Methylosinus sp. H3A: one gene and its partners. The main gene of each other region encodes a partner of the protein of the gene in region 2 in a complex. Links are inferred from orthologs where the notes say so. Each region holds a gene or a part of one and is shown on either strand. Other genes may lie near its edges.

Region 1 (6,640 bases), 4.0 Mb from region 2 along the record:
TCGAGAGCATCGGACGGGAGGCGGATCGGATCGCGGAGATCGAGACCGAAATTCTTTACGACACGGGCGCTGTCATCAACGCCCTGCCCTTCCTCGCCGCGGCCTATCGAGAGCCCACGGCGCTGATGGGAGCCTTGCGCCGCGAAGGCGTGGAGCTGTGAAGGCCGAAGTCGCCGCTCGCTGCGCCTATTACACAGCCTTCCATGCAGCCGAAGCCTTCATCGTCGAAGCGACCGGCAAGAGCGTGAAAACCCATTCGGGCGCGAGGGCCGAGTTCGCCCGCTTGGCGAAAGAAACCGGAGAGATCGACAAATCGCTCCCGAAGTTCCTCGCGAAAGCGTATATCTACAAAGAAATCAGCGACTATGGCGCGCGTCCCGGGGCCGACGTCACCCCTGCCGACGCAGTCGATGATCGCCGCCGCAGAGCGATCATCGACTGCGTAACGGCTTTGTTGAGTCGAGGGTGACGTAGAATGGCGGAAGCCGACGTCTCGTCACTCCCCCAAATGCCGCAGCGCCGCTGCCGCCGCGAAAGGGCACAGCGCCAGCGACGCCAAGCTGATCGCGCATAAAATGGCGAAAGGCGCCGCGAAGGACACCGTCCCGCCGGTCGCCGCCTCCGCCGCCGAGACGCCGAAAATCAGCACGGGAATCGTCAGCGGCAGAACCAGCAGCCCCATCAGCAGGCCGCCGCGGCGCAGCGTCACCGTCGCCGCCGCGCCGATGGCGCCGATCAGCGTCAGAGCCGGCGTGCCGGCGAGCAGCGTCGCGGTCACGGCGACGAGCGCCGCCTCGTCCTGCTGGAGCATCAGGCCGAGAAAGGGCGCGGCCAAGGTCAGCGGCAGGCCGGTCGTCACCCAATGCGCCGCGCATTTGACCAGCACCGCGAGCTCGAGCGGCGAATGGCCGAGGTGGAAGAGATCGAGCGAACCGTCCTCGAGATCGGCCTGGAACAGCCGGTCTAGGCAAAGGAGGCTCGCGAGCAGCGCCGCGATCCACAATATCGCCGGGCCGATGCGGGCGAGGAGATTTGGGTCCGGGCCGATGGCGAAGGGAACGATCGACACCATCACCAGGAAAAAGACGACGCCCATCGTCGCCGAGCCGCCGATGCGGCGGGCGACGCGCAGATCGCGCAAGAACAAAGCGAGAAGCGGGGAATTCACGAATTCGCCCCCAACGCCAGCTCGCGCGCGTCCTCGAGGCCGAGCGGCTCATGGGTGGCGGCGATGATCATCCCGCCCAGCGCCCGATGCTCGGTCATCAGCCGGGCGAGCCGGGCCCGCGAGGCGGCGTCGAGCGCGCTGGTCGGCTCGTCGAGCAGCCAGAGCGGCCGGAAGACGACCAGCAGACGGGCGAGCGCGATGCGGCGCTTCTGCCCGGCGGAGAGAAAGGCGACGGGCGTCTCCGAAAGATGCGCAAGCCCGACCCGCTCCAGCGCCTGCGCCGGCGCGAGACTGCGGCGATCCGGCTCGCCGGTCAGAAATTGCGCCCAGAATTCCAGATTTTCGCGCGCTGTGAGCGGCGCCTTCAGCCCATCGGCATGGGCGAGATAATGGAGGAGCGCGGCGGCCTCCTCCCCCTCCTCGGCTCCCTCGATCTCGACGCGGCCGGAAAGGCGCGGCAAAAGGCCGGCCAGCGCGCGCAAAAGCGTCGATTTGCCGGCGCCGTTGCGGCCGGTGACGATCAGCGCCTCGCCGGCCGTGAGCGAGAAGCCGAGGCCGGCGATGACGCGTCGCCCGCCGCGGGCGACGGCGAGATCCTCCACCCGCAGCCGCAGAGCGGAGGCCCGTTCGGCGTGGGGCCGGGAATGGTGATGCGGAGCGTCTGTCATCGCCTGAGCCAATAGAACAACTTCCGCCGCAGGGGAAATCCCCGCCCCCAGCGAAACAATTGCGACATGATTGCGACACGATGCTTTCGCTGGCGCTATGGCGCCGAAGGATGCTAAGCCTGCGGGCCGACCGCGGGCGTCGCGAGGAATCGGGCGCCGGCTTCCAATGAGCGCCGCGCCAGAACACGCGCGGCCCAAAGACTCGGGATGACGCATTAAGTGGCGAAGCATAACAGCCTTTCGGACTACGCATCGAGACGATTTCGTTTCGCCGGCAATGCGCTCCTCCAATATCACGATCCCTTCTTCGCGCAGATCGACCGGCTTCGCGCCGAATTCGAGGCGAAGGGAACGCATTTCGTCAGCTTCGCCAATTACGATTATCTCGGCCTCGCCAATCATCCCAAGATCGTCGAGGAGGCCGAGCACGAGCTGCATCGGCTCGGCGTCGGCGCGCTGGCCTCGCGCCTCGTCGGCGGCGAGCGCTCGACGCACAAGCCCTTCGAGGCGGAGATCGCCGAGTTTCTCGGCATGGAGGCGGCGCTGACGCTGGTCTCCGGCTATCTCGCCAATGTGACGACCATTTCCTGGCTGCTCGGCAAGCGCGACGCGCTGTTCATCGACGAGCTCGCCCACAACAGCATCGTCGCCGGCTGCGAAGCCTCCTCGGCCGAGGTGATCAAATTCCGCCACAACGACTTCGAGCATCTGGACCATCTGCTGGCCAAGAAGCGCGAAGACTTCCGCCATGTGCTCATCGTCGTCGAGGGCATATACAGCATGGACGGCGACACCGCCGATCTGCCGCGCCTCGTGGAGCTGAAAGAGCGTCACGACGCCTGGCTGATGGTCGATGAGGCGCATTCGCTCGGCGTGCTGGGCGAGACCGGCCGCGGCCTCGCCGAGCTGCAGGGCGTCGATCCCGGCCGCCTCGATCTCGTCGTCGGCACCATGTCCAAGACGCTCGCCTCCTGCGGCGGCTTCGTCTGCGCGAAGAAGCCGGTCATCGACTGGTTCCGCTATACTCTGCCGGGCTTCGTCTACAGCGTCGGCCTGTCGCCTGTGATCCTCGCCGCCGCGCGCACCGCCCTGCGGCTGATGCAGGAGGAGAGCTGGCGCGTCGGCAAGCTCGCGCGCAATGCGGAGCTCTTTCGCGACTACGCACACGCCAATGGGCTGAGCACCGGGCCGGCGATTGGCCGCGGCGTGGTGCCGATTCTGTTCCAGGACAGCGTCGAGACCATGTGGGCCTCGCAGCATCTGCTCGGCCTCGGCTTCTATGTGCCGCCGATCGTGCAGATCGGCGTGCCCAAGGACCAACCGCGTCTGCGTTTCTTCCTCTCCGCCAATCATTCCGAGAATGAGATTCGCGCCGTGCTCGACGCGCTGCGCGATCTGCCGCCGGTGGCCGCAGAGGCGCATGAATTGGTGAAAAAGGCGATGGCGGGCGCGAGCCTGTGAGGGAAATGAGGGAGTGAGCGGGGAATAGAGAAACGCAGGCCGCCGCTCACGACCGCCGGCTCCCCCCACTCGCTCCGCTCTCCCGCGTCGATATGCCAGCTTTCGCTCGCTTCTCTAGCTCGATAGGTGTTCGCCATGGCCGGCATCGAGATTGTTCCCGTCGATAGTCTTTCGCGATTCCTGACCTTCTGCAAGCTGCCGCGTCTCATCTATAAGGGCCACAAGGGCTTCGCGCCTTCACTCGACGCCGAACGCTGGAATCTCTACAGCCACAAGCTCAATCCGCATTTCAAGCATGTCGAGGCGCAGGAGTTTCTGGCGCGCAAGGACGGCAAATGGGTCGGCCGCATCGGCGCGCAGGTCTATAAGCCCGAGGTCCAACCCGTCTCCACCTCGCGCTGGCAATTCGGCTCGCTCGACGCGATCGACGACATAGAGGTGGTGCGCGCGCTGACGCAGGCCACGGAGGAATGGCTGCGCGCGCGCGGCGCGCAGACCATCGTCGGCCCCTTCTCGCCGGACATCAATGGCGAAAGCGGCGTGCTGATCGAGGGCTTCGAAGCGACGCCCATGTATCTGACGCCCTGGCATCCTCCCTATCTGTCGCGGCTCATCGAGGCTCTCGGCTATGACAAGGCGAAGGATCTGATCTCCTACCGGCATCTCTCCGCCGAACAGGATCTCAGCAAGGAGCGCCGCATCGCGGACCGCCCCGAGTGGCGCGACCGGCTGAAGATTCGCCAGCTCGATCGCGATCATCTGAAACAGGGCGAAACCGCGCTGATGTCCGATCTGTTCAATGACGGCTGGCGCGACAATTGGGGCTTCGTGCCACTCGGCAAGGACGAACTCGACGGCTTCGCGGACCTCATGAAATATGTGATGCCGCCGGAATTCGGCATCGTGCTCGAGTTCGACGGCGAGGCGGTCTCCTTCGCGGTCGCGCTGCCCAATCTGCATGAGATCACCGCCGATTTCGACGGCAAGCTACTGCCCTTCAATCTGTTCAAGCTGATCTCGCGCATCCGCAAGCACAAATTCTCGACCGCGCGCCTGCTGCTGCTCGGCACGCGCAAGACGCTGCAGAACAGCGCCACGGGCGGCGCGATCCTGCTGTCGCTGATCGAGGATATGCGCCGGCGCAGCTGCGTCGACGCAAATATCGTCGCCCTCGAGGCCGGCTGGGTGCTCGAGGACAATATGGGCATGCGCAAGCCGATCGAAATGTTCGGCGGCAAGATCGACAAAATCCATCGCATCTATGAGAAGCGCGTGGCGGGCGCGCCGCCCGCTGCAACCGAGGCTGTGAGAGAAGAGGCGACGCCATGAATGTCATCTCGATTTCTTCGACGTCCTCCGCCGATCGCTCGCATGTCGAGCGTCGCCGCCTCATTCTCGAGGCGCATCCGGAAGTGAGGACGCTGTTCGGCAAGGACGATCTCACTTTCAAGATCACCGCGGGAATCTTCGCCGGGCAGCTGCTGATCGCCGCCATTCTGGGCTGGCTCGGCCTCTCCTATTGGCCGCTCACCCTGCTGCTCGCCATTTGCGTCGGCGCCTTCGCCAATCACGCGGCTTTCGTCGCCATTCACGACGCGATCCATAATTGCGTGTTCGACAATCCGCTCTACAACAAGCTCACCGCCCTGCTCGCCGATCTGCCGAACGCCTTTCCGACGGCGATGGGCTTTCGCTGCTATCACATCAAGCATCACTCGCATCTGTCGGCCTATGATTACGACGCCGATATTCCGAGCCGCTGGGAAGTGGAGTGGGTCGGCAATAGCACGGGGCGCAAGGCGCTTTGGCTGTTCTTCTTCCCGGCGATCCAGCTGGCGCGCCTGTCGCGGCTCAAGGGCACGGTGCCGTTCATGGGCTTTTGGACCTATGTCAACACCGCCGTCATCCTGCTCTTCGATCTCTTCGTGCTCTGGGCGTTCGGCCCGAATGCGCTGCTCTATCTGGCGCTCTCCTTCTGGTTCTCGGTCGGCGGGCTGCATCCTTTGAGCGCGCGCTGGGTGCAGGAGCATTTCGCCTTCGGCCCCAATCAGGGCACGTTCGACTATTACGGCCCGCTCAACAAAGTCGCGCTCAACATCGGCTACCACAACGAGCATCACGACTTTCACGAGATACCCTGGCGACGCCTGCCGGAGCTCACCGAGATGGCGCCCGAGTTCTACAAGCCGCTCGGCGCGCATTACTCCTGGTTCGCCCTGCTCGTCACCTTCGTCTTCGACCCGCGCTATTCGCTGCAGACGCGCTCCGCCAATGTGGAGAGCGCCAGCGCCGCGCAGCTCGTTCCCGTCCCGGCGGAGTAGAGTTTCCCATGACTGCCACTGAAAACGACGCGCTCGACGCCTCGCCGCGCCTCTTCGAGAGCGACCTTCTCGACAAATATTCGCGCGTCCATCATCTGACCCCGCCGCTCGTCTATGGGCCGATCATTCTCTGGCTCATCGCCTATGCGAGCAATTATGCGAGCGCGGGCTATATTCTCCTCGCCTTCGTCGCCGGCTACATCGCCTGGACGCTGACCGAATATTTCGGCCATCGCTTCCTGTTCCACACGGTGTTTCCGCTGCCCTTCGGGCTCGGGCCGCGCTTCCAATTCCTCATCCATGGCGTGCATCACATCTATCCGAGCGATCCGCTGCGGCTGGTGATGCCGCCGCTGCTCTCCGCGCCGATCATGCTGATCGCGCTGACGCTGATCCGCCTCGTCTTCGGCGGAGACTTCGCCTGGCCGATGCTGGCGGGCTTCATCGCCGGCTATGTGCTCTACGACTGCGTGCATTTCTGGACGCATCACGGCCAGCCGAAGTCGAAGCTCGGCCATTTGGTGCGCCGGCTGCACATGCTGCATCATTTCCGCGATCCGGAGCGCGGCTTCGGCGTTCACGCGATCTGGTGGGACTATGTGTTCGGCACCAATTACGAGCAGGGCCAGACGCCGGGAAGCCGGGCCGTGTGACGGGCTTTTCGTCGCAGCGCCTTCCATGCGCCGCTTTCGGTCATAAATGAGCCGAGGAGCGGGCGCATAGGGCGCAAAGGCAGGCGCCCGCCGCGCCCTCGAGCGAGCCGAATCATGTCGAGCGTCAAAGGGCCGCCCCAGTCTGCGACGAGTTCGGATCTGCCGCGCGCCGATGGCCGCGTCCGCGCGATCTTCGCCGCGCTCGCGCCGCAGCTCGCGCGCTGGTATCGCTCGCCGCTCTCCTGGCGCGTCGCCATCGGGCTCCTCGCCGCGGCCGCGGGCGTGATCTGGCGGCTGCTCATCGCCGGCGAGAGCGGCGGCCACACCTATGTCACCTTCTATCTGCCGGTTCTCGTCGCCTCCTTCACC
Region 2 (6,716 bases):
CGCGCGCGCGCCGAACCGGGAATTGGGAATGGTTTCGTCGGATTCATGGCTCTCGATATCATGCACGCTGTTCAGAAATCGGTCCAGACTCTGCTGCGACGCTCGCTCGCCCCGATGCGCCCCGACGCGACGACCTCGCCGCCGGACGCCGCCAGGCGCGGAACGGCCGCATAGGGCGTCGCGACTTCGAAGTCCCGGGCGATGCGGAAGCGCGAGATCAAGTCGATCAACCGCTTCGTCTTCTCGCTCAGCTCATGGCTCACGGCGGTGGTCTGCTCCGCCATGGCGGCGTTCTGCTGCGTGATCATATCCATCTGGCGGACGGAGCCGTTCACCTCGTTGAGCGCCGCGGCCTGCTGGCGCGCGCGCTCGGCGATCTCCGCGACGACTCCATTGACGCGCCCGATCTCCTCGACGATATGCGAAAGCGCTTCGCCCGTGTCGCCGACGAGCGAGACGCCGCGGCCGATCTGCGCGTTCGAGACCGAGATCAGAATGTCGATCTCCTTGGCGGCCTTGGCGCTGCGGCGCGCGAGGTCGCGAATCTCCGCCGCCACCACCGCGAAGCCGCGTCCCGCCTCACCGGCGCGCGCCGCTTCGACGCCCGCGTTCAGCGCCAGCAGATTGGTCTGCGTCGCGATCGAGTCGATGACGCCGATGATCTGCGAAATCTTCTTCGACGATTGCTCGATATCGCCCATGCCGCCGATCGCCTGTCGCACGATGCCGCCGCTGGATTCCGCCTCCGAGCTCATATTGGAGACGATCTGCCGCGCATTCTCGGCGTCTTCCGCGGTCCGCGCGACGGTCTCGGTGATCTGCGCGAGCGCCGCGGCGGTCTCCTCGAGATTGGAGGCCTGGCTCTCCGTGCGCCGCGACAGATCGTCGGCCGCGGCGACGGTCTCCTGCATGCCGGAGCCCAAGAGCTTGGTGCTCTCGGCCATTTCGCCGATCGCCTCCGACAATTGTCCGACCGCGGTGTTGAAGTCGGTCTGCAGCCGTCGATAGGATCGAGGAACTTCGTCGGTCAGCCGATAGGTCAGATCCTTTTCGGCGATCTTGGCCAGCCCGTCGCCGAGCAGCTGGACGATGCGCGCCTGTGCGGCGTTGGCTTCCACGATGAGGCTCTCGTCGGCGCGGTGATCGAGGATCACCTGCCGAAGATTGACGAAAGCCTCGGCGAGACGCCGGACGCTCTCGGAACATTCGTCGATCTCGAGCCGATAGGACGTGTCGCCGTCGGCGAGCCGGCGGATCGCCTCGGTCACGGCGGCGAGGGGCGTGACCATGCGCGTGCGCACGGCGACGGCGCCCAGAATGCAGAGAAGGGCGATGAGTGCGGGGCCGACGAAGAGCGTCGCCAATCTCGGATCGCGCGCGGCTTCCCAGCCGCTCGCCGCGGCGAAGAGACGCCAGCTCACGATGGCCTGCGCGAATGCGATCACGGCGATGACGGACAGCAACATCGCCGACCGTGCGCGCAATCCCGTCGGAACAATGTCGCGCAAGCTATTCACCATGGAATCTCCCGGCCACCCGAAACGAATGGTCGACTGCGACGCTCGCGCCGACGAGATGTCATCGGCTCGATAACGCCGGGTCGAGAGCGCGACGGATAGACGCCCGCCCGGGACAATGTCCAAATCGACCGGAATCCTGAACCGCCGCGAGACAGTAATGGACCAGTCGCCGTTAAGTTAAGGTTAATAAAAGCCTACTTCTCGCCGTTGGCGAGCGCGGCGGCGCGCGTCTGCGCGAGCGCTTTTTCGATCTCGGGAAGCAGCGTCTCTTCCAGCGCCTGACGTGTCAGAGGCCCGACGAATTTATAGGCGATGGCGCCGTCGCCGCGAATGACGAAAGTCTCCGGCACGCCATAGACGCCGAAGTCGATCGCCACGCGCCCGGCGAGATCGACGCCGATCGCCGCATAGGGATTGCCGACATCCTCGAGGAAGCGCAGCGAATTGGCGGGCTCGTCCTTATAGGCGAGCCCGGCGAGCGTGACGCCCTTTTGCGCGAGAGCGGCGTCCTTGGCGAGCGCCAGCAATTGCGCATGCTCGGCGCGACAGGGCGCGCACCAGGAGGCGAACACATTCACGACGCTCACATGGCCCTTGCGCAGATCGTCGCCGGCGAGGCCGCCGACGCCGGCGAGGCCCGGCAGAGCGGGAAGCGCAAAAGCCGGCGCCTGCTTGCCGATGAGCGCCGAGGGCAGCCGCGAGGCGTCGCCCGCAAAGAGCCGCGCCAAGAAGAGAATGGCGAGCGCCGCGAATATCGCGAGCGGCAGAAAGAGCGCCAGCCGGCCGCGCGGAGCGGAGTCTTGCGCGCTCATAGCGTCTCCCCGCGATCGCCGGCGCCATTCTTCTCGAGCCGCGCGAGCTCGCCGGCGAGGCGCCTATGCTCGACGAGAGTGCGAATGAGCAGGACGAGGATGGTCGCGGCCGTCAGGCCATAGGCCAGCAGAATATAGCCCCAATGTTCGTCGATCACTGCGCCGGCTCCAGCAATTGCCCCGCGGCGCCGCCCTCTTCTCCCGCGGCGGCGGCCTGCAGCGCCAGCCGCGCGACGCGGCGGCGCAGAATCTCATTGCGGATCGCCATCAGATGCAGAGCCAGAAACAGCGCCGTCGCGCCGAGCGCCATGATCAGCAGCGGCCACAACATGGAGGAGGCGATCGTCGGGCCGCCGGCGCGGAACACCGAGGCCGGCTGATGCAGCGTGTTCCACCAGTCGACGGAATATTTGATGATCGGGATATCGACGAAGCCGACCAGAGTCATGATCGCCGCTATGCGCGCGCCGCGCGGACTGTCCTCCATCGTCTGCCGCAACGCGATCAGTCCGAGATAGAGCAAGAAGAGAATCAGCATGGAGGTGAGACGCGCGTCCCACACCCAGAATGTCCCCCACATGGGCTTGCCCCAGAGCGAGCCGGTCACGAGGCAGACGAAGGTGAAGGCGGCGCCGAGCGTCGCCGCGGTCTTCTGCGCGGCGTCGGCCAGCGGATGCCGCCACACCAGCACGCCGAGCGAGGCGGAGGTCATGACCACATAGGCGAACATGGCGAGCCAGGCCGCCGGCACATGGATATACATGATCTTGACCGTCTCGCCCTGCTGATAATCGGCGGGCGCGACGAAGAAGACGAGATAGAGGCCGAGGCCGATGAGCAGCGCGCTCGCGCCCCCCAGCCAGGGCAGGACGCGCCGCGTCAGCCGCAGGAACACGGCGGGATTGGCTAAGGACGAAAACGCGATCATGACGGCCCGCGGAACGAGACGGCGCGAGCGGCGGAGGGCTCACGCCCTCCCCGCCCGCGTCGCGATCAGTTGGAGACCTTGGACTTCGACGACTCCGCAGGCTTCGACTGCTCGGCCGTGCTCTGCGGCTTGAACTTGCCGTGCAGAATCTCGACCGCCGCGATCAGCTGCTTGTCCTTCTTCGCGTCCGGCGGGACATAGGCCTGCGAGCCGCTCTTCTCGTCCTCGCCATTCTTGAGATGGCCCTTCAGCGAGGCCTCGCCCTTGGTGTCGTCCTTGCCCTTGAGCTCGTCCGGCACATCCTGCAGCAGATTGATGTCCGGATCGATGCCCTTGGCCTGGATCGAGCGGCCGGACGGCGTGTAGTAGCGCGCCGTGGTCAGGCGCAGCGCGCCATTGTTGCCGCCGAGCGGGATGATCGTCTGCACAGAGCCCTTGCCGAAGGAGCGCGTGCCCAGGATGGTCGCGCGCTTATGGTCCTGCAGCGCGCCGGCGACGATCTCCGAGGCGGAGGCCGAGCCGCCGTTGATCAGCACCACCACCGGCTTGCCGCGCGAAATATCGCCCGCCGCCCGCGCATTGTAGCGCTGCGTCTCGTCGGCCGTGCGGCCGCGCGTCGAGACGATCTCGCCATGGTCGATGAAGCTGTTGACCACCTGGATCGACTGGTCGAGCAAGCCGCCGGGATTATTGCGCAGATCGACGATATAGCCCTTGAGCTTGTCGCCGGGCATCTCCTGCTGGAACTTCTGGATCGCCGTGCGCAGCCCGTCCGACGTCTCCTCGTTGAACTGGGAGATGCGGATATAGCCGATATCGTCCTCTTCCTTGTGCGAGCGCACCGATTTGATGTGGATCTCGGCCCGCACCAGCTTGACCTCGATCTTCTCCCGGTCCTTGCCGCGCAGCAGGGTGAGCTTCACCGAGGTGTTGATCGCGCCGCGCATCTTGTCGACGGCCTGATTGAGCGTGAGGCCCTGCACATTGTCGTCGTCTATGGCGAAGATCAGGTCGCCGGACATCACGCCGGCGCGCGAGGCGGGCGTATCGTCGATCGGCGTGACGACCTTCACCAGGCCGTCCTCCTGCGTGACCTCTATGCCGAGGCCGCCGAACTTGCCCTCGGTCTGCGTCCGCATGTCCTTGAAGCCCTTGGCGTCGAGGTAGCTCGAATGCGGATCGAGCGAGGTCAGCATGCCGTTGATCGCCGATTCGACGAGCTTCTGCTCGTCCGGCCTCTCGACATAGTCGGCGCGCACCTTGTCGAACACATCGCCGAAGAGGCTCAGATTCTTATAGGTGTCGGCGGCGGCGGCGAAGGCCGGGGAGCCGATCAATACGCGCGCATTCTGTCCGAGCGTGGCGCATCCCGCCCCGATGACGATTCCCGTTATGATCAATGAGGCCTTGCGCATCATCCGCCAACCTTCTGAAGTTCCGGCTTCGCCCACCATGGGCCCGGATCGATGGACGTTCCGTCCTTGCGAAACTCTACATAGAGAATGGGCTGTTTCGCGCCGATAGCAATGGCCGCCGCAGTCCTGACGGCGCCGCCGCCCATGTTCGCCACCGGCTCGCCGGCGAGGACGAATTGTCCCACGGCGACGGAGATCTGGTCCATCCCAGCCAAGGTGACATAATAACCGCCGCCGGCGTTGATGATCAAGAGTTGTCCATAGGAACGGTAACGGCCGGCGAATACGACCCAGCCGTCGCAGGGCATGGCCACGATCGCGTTGTCCCGCGCCGCGATCGACACGCCTTTCTCGGTCGCGCCCGAGCCATCCGACGCGCCGAAGCGCTTGATGATCGCGCCCGCCGTCGGCAGGGCCAACCGACCTTTCAGATCGGCGAAGGCGACGGCTGGAGCGAGACGGGCGGCGTCCTTGAACGGCGCCGCCAGCGCCTTGGCGCGGCTCTCCTGCGACATTGCAGCGTCCGCCGCGGCGCGCTCGGCGTCCGCCCGCCGCGCCGCTTCGGCCGCGCGCCGGGCCGCATCGACCTCGCCCTCCATATGGGCGATCAGCTCCTTCAAATTCGTCGCCTTGGCCGCGAGCGAACGCGCTCGTTCCGCCTCGAAATCCAGCGCGCTCTGCGCCAGCATCAACGCCTTCTGCCGCGTCTCGACGAGGGCGGCGAGGCGAACGCGCTCCTCCTTCAAATGCTCGAGCTCGGCAATGAGGCTCGTCTTCTCCGTCTCGATGCGGCCCCGCAGCGCGATGAGCTCGGAAAGATCGGATTTGAGCGTCTCGACCTCGGCGCGCATCTGCGGCAGCACCGAGCCGAGCAGCATGGCGGCGCGAATGCTCTCCAGAATATCCTCGGGCTTGGCCAACAGAGCCGGCGGCGGCTTGCGCCCCATGCGCTGCAGCACGAGCAGCACCTCGCCGATCAGCGCGCGGCGGCCGGCGAGCGATTTGACCAGCGCCCGCTCGCTCTGCATCGAGGCGTCGAGCCGCGCGCCGACCTCATCGGCGCGCTTCTCCAGCACGCCGACGCGCTGGACCGCGTCCACCAGCGCAGAATTGAGCTTCGCCCGATCGGCGCGCAACGTCTCGATCTCCGCCTCGATCTTGCGGCGGCTCTCGGCCGAGACGTTCATCGTGTCCTCGAGGCTGCGCAGCTCCGAGCGTTTTCCGGTAATTTCGGGATGGTCCTCGGCGCTCGTCAGCGTCTCGACGATCGGCGTCGGCTTCAGCGTCATCGGCGCGATGGCCCCGCGCAGGCTCTCCGCACGCGCCGGCTCCGCGGTCGCCGCCAGAATGAGACACATTGCCGCAGCCGCGCCGCGTCCCTCGCCGAACTCCCACCGCTCCGATCTACGTCCCATCGTCCCCGCCGCTCGCCCTTCGCCTTCGAAGCGGCGCCGATTCCGCCCGCGACTCTCCGCGCCCGTCGCATGCCGAGGGGCGAATCTCGATCGCGGCAGTTGGCTATTCAATAGCGTCCACAATACGGCGGAGACGGCGCCTATCGCCGCGGCGACAGCTGGAAATCGACGCCGCTCCCACTCGCGCTCTCGGGCGCGTCCTTGGACACGGGCCGTCCGCTCTCCCCGGCGACCGAAAGACGCCCACGCTCGACGCCCATATGGCCGAGATAATCGACGACGCGAGCGGCGCGGTCGCGCGCCAGCGTCCGCGCAGCGCGATCGCCGCCCTCGGCGCGCACGCGCACCTCGACCTCGCTCTGCGGGCAGCGCTGGAGCAGACCGATCGCCTTGTCGAGCGCGCCAGTGGAAGCGCGCCTCACCCCGGCGCCACGTCGGCTGAATCGAACAGGCTCGCGCGCGAGAGCCGCGGTCAGCGCCTTCTGGCAGGTCGGGACGTCGAGCTCGCCGCTCGCCGGGATCGGCCGCTCGGCCTCGCTCTGATCCGGCCCGGACGCAGCCGGAGCCGCGGGCGGAGCCGGCTCGGAAGAGGCGGAGGCGGCGCCGGACGGTCGAGCGAGCTCCGG
Region 3 (6,690 bases), 4.0 Mb from region 2 along the record:
AACCTTATGTCACAGCGCCTTACGGCGGCGCCCGCCCGTCCCGAACCCGCGCGCGAGGCGTGCATTCGAACGTAATTCATCCCGTGGAAAAACGCGCCGTCCGTCCGAGACGGTTCCCGACGCCGTAAAACGCCGAAAATGCGCTAGGCGCATTTCGAACCCTTCCACGGAACGTTTCCATACATAATGTCTCGAAGGCGACACCGCAAGTTGGACGTGCCCTCTCCGACGGCTCGCCCACAGGAAGGCGCCCGCGGCAGGCCGAGAAACCGGCGGCGCGGCCGCTCCTAACTCCGCATTAACCAGATGTCCTCAGAAAGATTTCGGGCTCGCGCGCTCGCGCGAGCCGCGCCATATTGTTTGCGGGCGAACGCGCGAGCGGGGCGAATTTCGACATGGACGACTGGCGAACGGGGGCCGGGCCTTCGCGGGCTCATGGGCGTTTTGCGCGCGGATTCGTGCGGGCCGCGCTCGCCGCGGGCCTTGCTTTCGGCATCGCCGGGGCTTCGGCGGAGCCGACGCCTCCGCCCGAGCCGGTCGCCGCGATCGCCGCGCGAATCGAACAGCAGAAGGACCGGGCGCGCCTCGTCTTCGAGACGACGGCCGAGGTGACGCCGACCGTCTTTCCGGTCGCCGACCCTTATCGAATCGTCGTCGATCTGCCCGAAATGGCCTTCCGCCTCGACCCAGAGCTCGGGCGCCGGCCCAAGGACAAGCGCGGCGGCGACGAGCTCGTGACCTCCTTCCGCTTCGGCCATTTCGCGCCCGGACGCTCGCGAATCGTCATCGATCTCGCACGGCCCGCCAAGATCATTCGCGCCGAGAGCGATTCGAAATCGAAAACCCCGCGTCTCGTCATCGAGCTCGAGCCCTCCGACGCGGCGAGCTTTGCGTCCGAGGCGGCCCGCAGGGCGCCCGCCGCCTCCCGCGCCGCCGCGGCCGAGCCGGCGCCGCCTCCCGCGCCGGGCGGCAAGCCCTTGCTGGTCATCGACCCTGGCCATGGCGGCGTCGATGTCGGCGCGGCCGGCCCGCATGGCGAGCAGGAGAAGACCATCGTCCTCGAATTCGCCCGAACGCTGAAGACGAAGCTCGAGGCGGATGGCAAGCTGCGCGTGATCCTCACCCGCAATGAGGACGCCTTCATGGCGCTCGACGAGCGCGTGCGCGTCGCGCGCCAGGCCGGGGCCGAATTATTCCTGTCGATTCACGCCGATACGCTCGGCGAGGCGAGCGTCGAGGGGGCCACGGTCTACACCGTCTCCGCCCGCGCCTCGGACTCCGAGGCGGCGAAAATCGCCGAAAAGGAGAATTTCGCCGATCGCGCGGCCGGGCTCGAGCGCAAATCCGAGGACGCCGGCGAAGTCGGCGACATTCTCTTCGATCTCACTCGGCGCGAGACGCGCGCCTACAGCCGCGTCTTCGCCCGCACGCTGATCGCTTATTGGCAGACCGTCGGCCATCTCAACAAAAATCCGAGCCGCTCGGCCGGCTTCGTGGTGCTGAAAGCCTTCGACATTCCCTCGGTGCTGCTCGAGCTCGGCTATCTGTCGAGCTCGCGCGATTTGTCGCGGCTCGTCTCGGCGGAATGGCGCGACCATGCGGCCGAGGCCACGGCGCAGGCGATCGAGCGTTATTTCGCGGAACGCCAGGAGCAGGCGCAAGAGCAAGTGCAAGCCGCGGCGCCTGCTCAGGCCGTCGCCGCGACCGCGCGCCCACAATAAAACATAAAAACGGGGATAAGGATGGGCGCGGCGAGAGGCCGATTCGGGTTTCCGTCTCGACAAAATATCTCTACACGGGACGCCGACGGCGCGGCGCGCGCCAGATTTGAGGTAACGCGTCTCTTCGAGGATCATCCTTCATGCGTCTGCTCGTCCGGTTCTTCGGCTTCCTCTTCGCGACCGGCGCCATCGTCTTCCTGATCGGCGTGGCGGCCGCGGCCGGCATCGTCTACGTATTCTCGAAGGATCTGCCGGACACGGCGCAATTGCGCAATTACGAGCCGCCGGTCACGACGCGCATCCACGCCAATGACGGCTCCATCCTCGCCGAATATTCGCGCGAGCGCCGATTGTTCCTGCCGAGCTCGGCCGTGCCGCCGCTCGTCCGGCAGGCCTTCATCTCGGCCGAGGACAAGAATTTCTATACGCATAACGGCGTCGACTTCGAGGGCATCGCCCGCGCCGTGTCGATTCTCGCCCAGGGCGGGCGCCATATGCAGGGCGCTTCGACGATCACCCAGCAGGTGGCCAAGAACTTCCTGGTCGGCAATGAGCGCTCCTTCGAGCGCAAGATTCGCGAGGCGCTGATCTCCTTCCGCATAGAGGCGGCCTATCCCAAGGACCGCATCCTCGAGCTCTATCTCAACGAGATCTATCTCGGCCTCGGCAATTATGGCGTCGCCGCCGCGGCGCTGAATTATTTCAACAAATCGGTCTATGAGCTGACCATCGCCGAGGCCGCCTATCTCGCCGCCCTGCCCAAGGCGCCGAACAACTACCACCCATTCCTGCATCGCGACCGCGCGGTCGAGCGCCGCAATTACGTCATCGACCGCATGGTCGCCGACGGCTTCGTCTCGCAGAAGGACGGCGACAAGGCCAAGACCGAGCCGCTCGGCGTCAATCCGCGCGTGACCTCGCCCAACACCTATGTCGCCGGCTATTTCGCCGAGGAAGTGCGCCGCGAGCTGCTCGACAAATATGGGGACAAGAAGCTCTATGAGGGCGGCCTCTCGGTGCGCTCGACGCTCGACCCCAAAATGCAGGCCATCACCCGCAAGGCGCTGGCCGACGGCCTGGTGCGCTTCGACGAGGCGCATGGCTTCCGCGGCCCGATGCGCCATATCGACATCTCCTATGACTGGGGCCTGCCGCTCGCCGATATTCCGGCGCTCGGCGATGTGAAGCCCTGGCGCCTCGCCGTGGTGCTGGACGCCAATGACGGTTTCGCACGCATCGGCCTGCAGCCGCCGCGCGAGAAATCCGGCGAGGTGGCGCGCGAGCGCGAGACCGGCCAGCTCGGCCAGGAGGGCATGCGCTGGGCCGGCCGCAGCATTCGCGCCGCGCTGACGCCGGGCGACGTCATCTATGTCGAGCCGCTCTCCGGCCGGCAGGGCCAGTATCGGCTGCGGCAGATTCCGGAAATCTCCGGCGCCATGGTGGCGATGGACCCGCATACGGGCCGCGTCTTCGCCATGGTCGGCGGCTTCTCCTACGATCAGTCGGAGTTCAACCGCGCGACGCAGGCGCTGCGTCAGCCGGGCTCCTCCTTCAAGCCCTTCGTCTACGCCACCGCGCTCGACAATGGCTACACGCCCTCCTCCTCCATTCTCGACGAGCCGATCACCATCGTGCAGGCCAATGGCGAGAGCTGGACTCCGGAGAATTTCGAGGGCGCGCATGGCACGGGCGCGCATCCGCTGCGCTATGGCGTCGAGCACTCCAAGAATATGATGACCGTGCGCCTCGCCAAGGATGTCGGCATGCCGCTGATCGCCGAATACGCCAAGCGCTTCGGCATTTACGACGACATGCCGCTCTATCTGCCCATGGCGCTCGGCGCCGGCGAGACGACGGTGATGCGCATGGTGACCGCCTATTCCATGCTCTGCAATGGCGGCAAGCGCGTGAAGGCGACGTTGATCGACCGCATCCAGGACCGCTGGGGCAAGACGATCTACCGCCATGACGAGCGCCAGTGCCTGGGCTGCGACGCGCCCAAATGGGAGACCCAGAACGAGCCCAAGCTGATCGACAAGCGCGAGCAGGTGCTCGATCCGCTGACCGCCTATCAGATCACCTCGATCATGGAGGGCGTCATCGAGCGCGGCACCGGCCAGTCGATCAAGGCCGTGGGCAAGCATCTCGCCGGCAAGACGGGCACCACCAACGAGGCCAAGGATCTGTGGTTCGTCGGCTTCTCGCCCGACCTCGCCGTCGGCGTCTATATCGGCTACGATCGGCCGCGGCCCGTGGGCGAGGGCAAGAGCGCGCAGGCGGCGACCTATGCCGCGCCGATCTTCCGCGACTTCATGACCGTGGCGCTGAAGGACAAGCCGGACGTGCCCTTCCGCGTGCCGCCGGGCATAAAGCTGATCTCGGTCGATCCGCATTCGGGCCTGCGCTCGAAGGGCTCCGGCTCGATCCTCGAGGCCTTCAAGCCGGGCACCGCGCCGCCCGATTCCTATTCCGCGGCGGGCAGCGACGGCGGCCTGCATTCCGGCGGCGCCCAGGATGTGGACAAGCAGGTGGGAAGCGGGACCGGCGGCCTGTATTGAGCGGGGCGGGAGCGTGATGTTGCGCCCAATCGATCCGATCATGAGCCGGTTTCGCGCCGCGCTCGGCGACACGTACGGCCAGCGGCTTCGACGCGTGGTGCTGTTCGGCTCGAGGGCCCGCGGCGACGCGCGTCCAGACTCGGATTACGACGTCGCCGTGTTCCTCGAGGACATCGAGAGCATCGGACGGGAGGCGGATCGGATCGCGGAGATCGAGACCGAAATTCTTTACGACACGGGCGCTGTCATCAACGCCCTGCCCTTCCTCGCCGCGGCCTATCGAGAGCCCACGGCGCTGATGGGAGCCTTGCGCCGCGAAGGCGTGGAGCTGTGAAGGCCGAAGTCGCCGCTCGCTGCGCCTATTACACAGCCTTCCATGCAGCCGAAGCCTTCATCGTCGAAGCGACCGGCAAGAGCGTGAAAACCCATTCGGGCGCGAGGGCCGAGTTCGCCCGCTTGGCGAAAGAAACCGGAGAGATCGACAAATCGCTCCCGAAGTTCCTCGCGAAAGCGTATATCTACAAAGAAATCAGCGACTATGGCGCGCGTCCCGGGGCCGACGTCACCCCTGCCGACGCAGTCGATGATCGCCGCCGCAGAGCGATCATCGACTGCGTAACGGCTTTGTTGAGTCGAGGGTGACGTAGAATGGCGGAAGCCGACGTCTCGTCACTCCCCCAAATGCCGCAGCGCCGCTGCCGCCGCGAAAGGGCACAGCGCCAGCGACGCCAAGCTGATCGCGCATAAAATGGCGAAAGGCGCCGCGAAGGACACCGTCCCGCCGGTCGCCGCCTCCGCCGCCGAGACGCCGAAAATCAGCACGGGAATCGTCAGCGGCAGAACCAGCAGCCCCATCAGCAGGCCGCCGCGGCGCAGCGTCACCGTCGCCGCCGCGCCGATGGCGCCGATCAGCGTCAGAGCCGGCGTGCCGGCGAGCAGCGTCGCGGTCACGGCGACGAGCGCCGCCTCGTCCTGCTGGAGCATCAGGCCGAGAAAGGGCGCGGCCAAGGTCAGCGGCAGGCCGGTCGTCACCCAATGCGCCGCGCATTTGACCAGCACCGCGAGCTCGAGCGGCGAATGGCCGAGGTGGAAGAGATCGAGCGAACCGTCCTCGAGATCGGCCTGGAACAGCCGGTCTAGGCAAAGGAGGCTCGCGAGCAGCGCCGCGATCCACAATATCGCCGGGCCGATGCGGGCGAGGAGATTTGGGTCCGGGCCGATGGCGAAGGGAACGATCGACACCATCACCAGGAAAAAGACGACGCCCATCGTCGCCGAGCCGCCGATGCGGCGGGCGACGCGCAGATCGCGCAAGAACAAAGCGAGAAGCGGGGAATTCACGAATTCGCCCCCAACGCCAGCTCGCGCGCGTCCTCGAGGCCGAGCGGCTCATGGGTGGCGGCGATGATCATCCCGCCCAGCGCCCGATGCTCGGTCATCAGCCGGGCGAGCCGGGCCCGCGAGGCGGCGTCGAGCGCGCTGGTCGGCTCGTCGAGCAGCCAGAGCGGCCGGAAGACGACCAGCAGACGGGCGAGCGCGATGCGGCGCTTCTGCCCGGCGGAGAGAAAGGCGACGGGCGTCTCCGAAAGATGCGCAAGCCCGACCCGCTCCAGCGCCTGCGCCGGCGCGAGACTGCGGCGATCCGGCTCGCCGGTCAGAAATTGCGCCCAGAATTCCAGATTTTCGCGCGCTGTGAGCGGCGCCTTCAGCCCATCGGCATGGGCGAGATAATGGAGGAGCGCGGCGGCCTCCTCCCCCTCCTCGGCTCCCTCGATCTCGACGCGGCCGGAAAGGCGCGGCAAAAGGCCGGCCAGCGCGCGCAAAAGCGTCGATTTGCCGGCGCCGTTGCGGCCGGTGACGATCAGCGCCTCGCCGGCCGTGAGCGAGAAGCCGAGGCCGGCGATGACGCGTCGCCCGCCGCGGGCGACGGCGAGATCCTCCACCCGCAGCCGCAGAGCGGAGGCCCGTTCGGCGTGGGGCCGGGAATGGTGATGCGGAGCGTCTGTCATCGCCTGAGCCAATAGAACAACTTCCGCCGCAGGGGAAATCCCCGCCCCCAGCGAAACAATTGCGACATGATTGCGACACGATGCTTTCGCTGGCGCTATGGCGCCGAAGGATGCTAAGCCTGCGGGCCGACCGCGGGCGTCGCGAGGAATCGGGCGCCGGCTTCCAATGAGCGCCGCGCCAGAACACGCGCGGCCCAAAGACTCGGGATGACGCATTAAGTGGCGAAGCATAACAGCCTTTCGGACTACGCATCGAGACGATTTCGTTTCGCCGGCAATGCGCTCCTCCAATATCACGATCCCTTCTTCGCGCAGATCGACCGGCTTCGCGCCGAATTCGAGGCGAAGGGAACGCATTTCGTCAGCTTCGCCAATTACGATTATCTCGGCCTCGCCAATCAT

The links.
Region 1: the proteins of IY145_RS04550 (region 2) and ccmA are in contact, whole or in part, in a solved structure (PDB 8CE8), measured with the Escherichia coli proteins. The link is inferred for Methylosinus sp. H3A from one-to-one orthologs.
Region 3: the proteins of IY145_RS04550 (region 2) and ccmB are in contact, whole or in part, in a solved structure (PDB 8CE8), measured with the Escherichia coli proteins. The link is inferred for Methylosinus sp. H3A from one-to-one orthologs.

The regions. Positions count from the first base shown.
Region 1 is NZ_JADNQW010000005.1:4,345,277-4,351,916, forward strand. What follows is about bases 1-2,856. They hold ccmA (heme ABC exporter ATP-binding protein CcmA), read right to left. Parts: upstream 1,837-2,856; coding sequence 1,165-1,836; downstream 1-1,164. Other genes in these bases: IY145_RS23095 (nucleotidyltransferase domain-containing protein), read left to right, coding at 1-161; IY145_RS23100 (HEPN domain-containing protein), read left to right, coding at 158-469; ccmB (heme exporter protein CcmB), read right to left, coding at 497-1,168; IY145_RS23115 (aminotransferase class I/II-fold pyridoxal phosphate-dependent enzyme), read left to right, coding at 2,056-2,856. In the rest of the region: more of IY145_RS23115, read left to right, coding at 2,857-3,297; IY145_RS23120 (hypothetical protein), read left to right, coding at 3,433-4,626; IY145_RS23125 (fatty acid desaturase), read left to right, coding at 4,623-5,618; IY145_RS23130 (sterol desaturase family protein), read left to right, coding at 5,627-6,271; IY145_RS23135 (sensor histidine kinase), read left to right, coding at 6,386-6,640. UniProt on the Escherichia coli protein: Part of the ABC transporter complex CcmAB involved in the biogenesis of c-type cytochromes; once thought to export heme, this seems not to be the case, but its exact role is uncertain. Responsible for energy coupling to the transport system.
Region 2 is NZ_JADNQW010000005.1:318,124-324,839, forward strand. Bases 1,374-4,305 are described here. They hold IY145_RS04550 (heme ABC transporter permease), read right to left. Parts: upstream 3,261-4,305; coding sequence 2,487-3,260; downstream 1,374-2,486. Other genes in these bases: IY145_RS04535 (methyl-accepting chemotaxis protein), read right to left, coding at 1,374-1,520; IY145_RS04540 (DsbE family thiol:disulfide interchange protein), read right to left, coding at 1,715-2,332; ccmD (heme exporter protein CcmD), read right to left, coding at 2,329-2,490; IY145_RS04555 (S41 family peptidase), read right to left, coding at 3,326-4,305. Also shown: IY145_RS04530 (hypothetical protein), read right to left, coding at 1-47; more of IY145_RS04535, read right to left, coding at 72-1,373; more of IY145_RS04555, read right to left, coding at 4,306-4,678; IY145_RS04560 (murein hydrolase activator EnvC), read right to left, coding at 4,675-6,090; IY145_RS04565 (hypothetical protein), read right to left, coding at 6,231-6,716. UniProt on the Escherichia coli protein: Required for the export of heme to the periplasm for the biogenesis of c-type cytochromes.
Region 3 is NZ_JADNQW010000005.1:4,340,825-4,347,514, forward strand. Bases 3,785-6,690 are described here. They hold ccmB (heme exporter protein CcmB), read right to left. Parts: upstream 5,621-6,690; coding sequence 4,949-5,620; downstream 3,785-4,948. Other genes in these bases: IY145_RS23090 (penicillin-binding protein 1A), read left to right, coding at 3,785-4,279; IY145_RS23095 (nucleotidyltransferase domain-containing protein), read left to right, coding at 4,296-4,613; IY145_RS23100 (HEPN domain-containing protein), read left to right, coding at 4,610-4,921; ccmA (heme ABC exporter ATP-binding protein CcmA), read right to left, coding at 5,617-6,288; IY145_RS23115 (aminotransferase class I/II-fold pyridoxal phosphate-dependent enzyme), read left to right, coding at 6,508-6,690. Outside these bases: IY145_RS23085 (N-acetylmuramoyl-L-alanine amidase), read left to right, coding at 396-1,721; more of IY145_RS23090, read left to right, coding at 1,862-3,784. UniProt on the Escherichia coli protein: Required for the export of heme to the periplasm for the biogenesis of c-type cytochromes.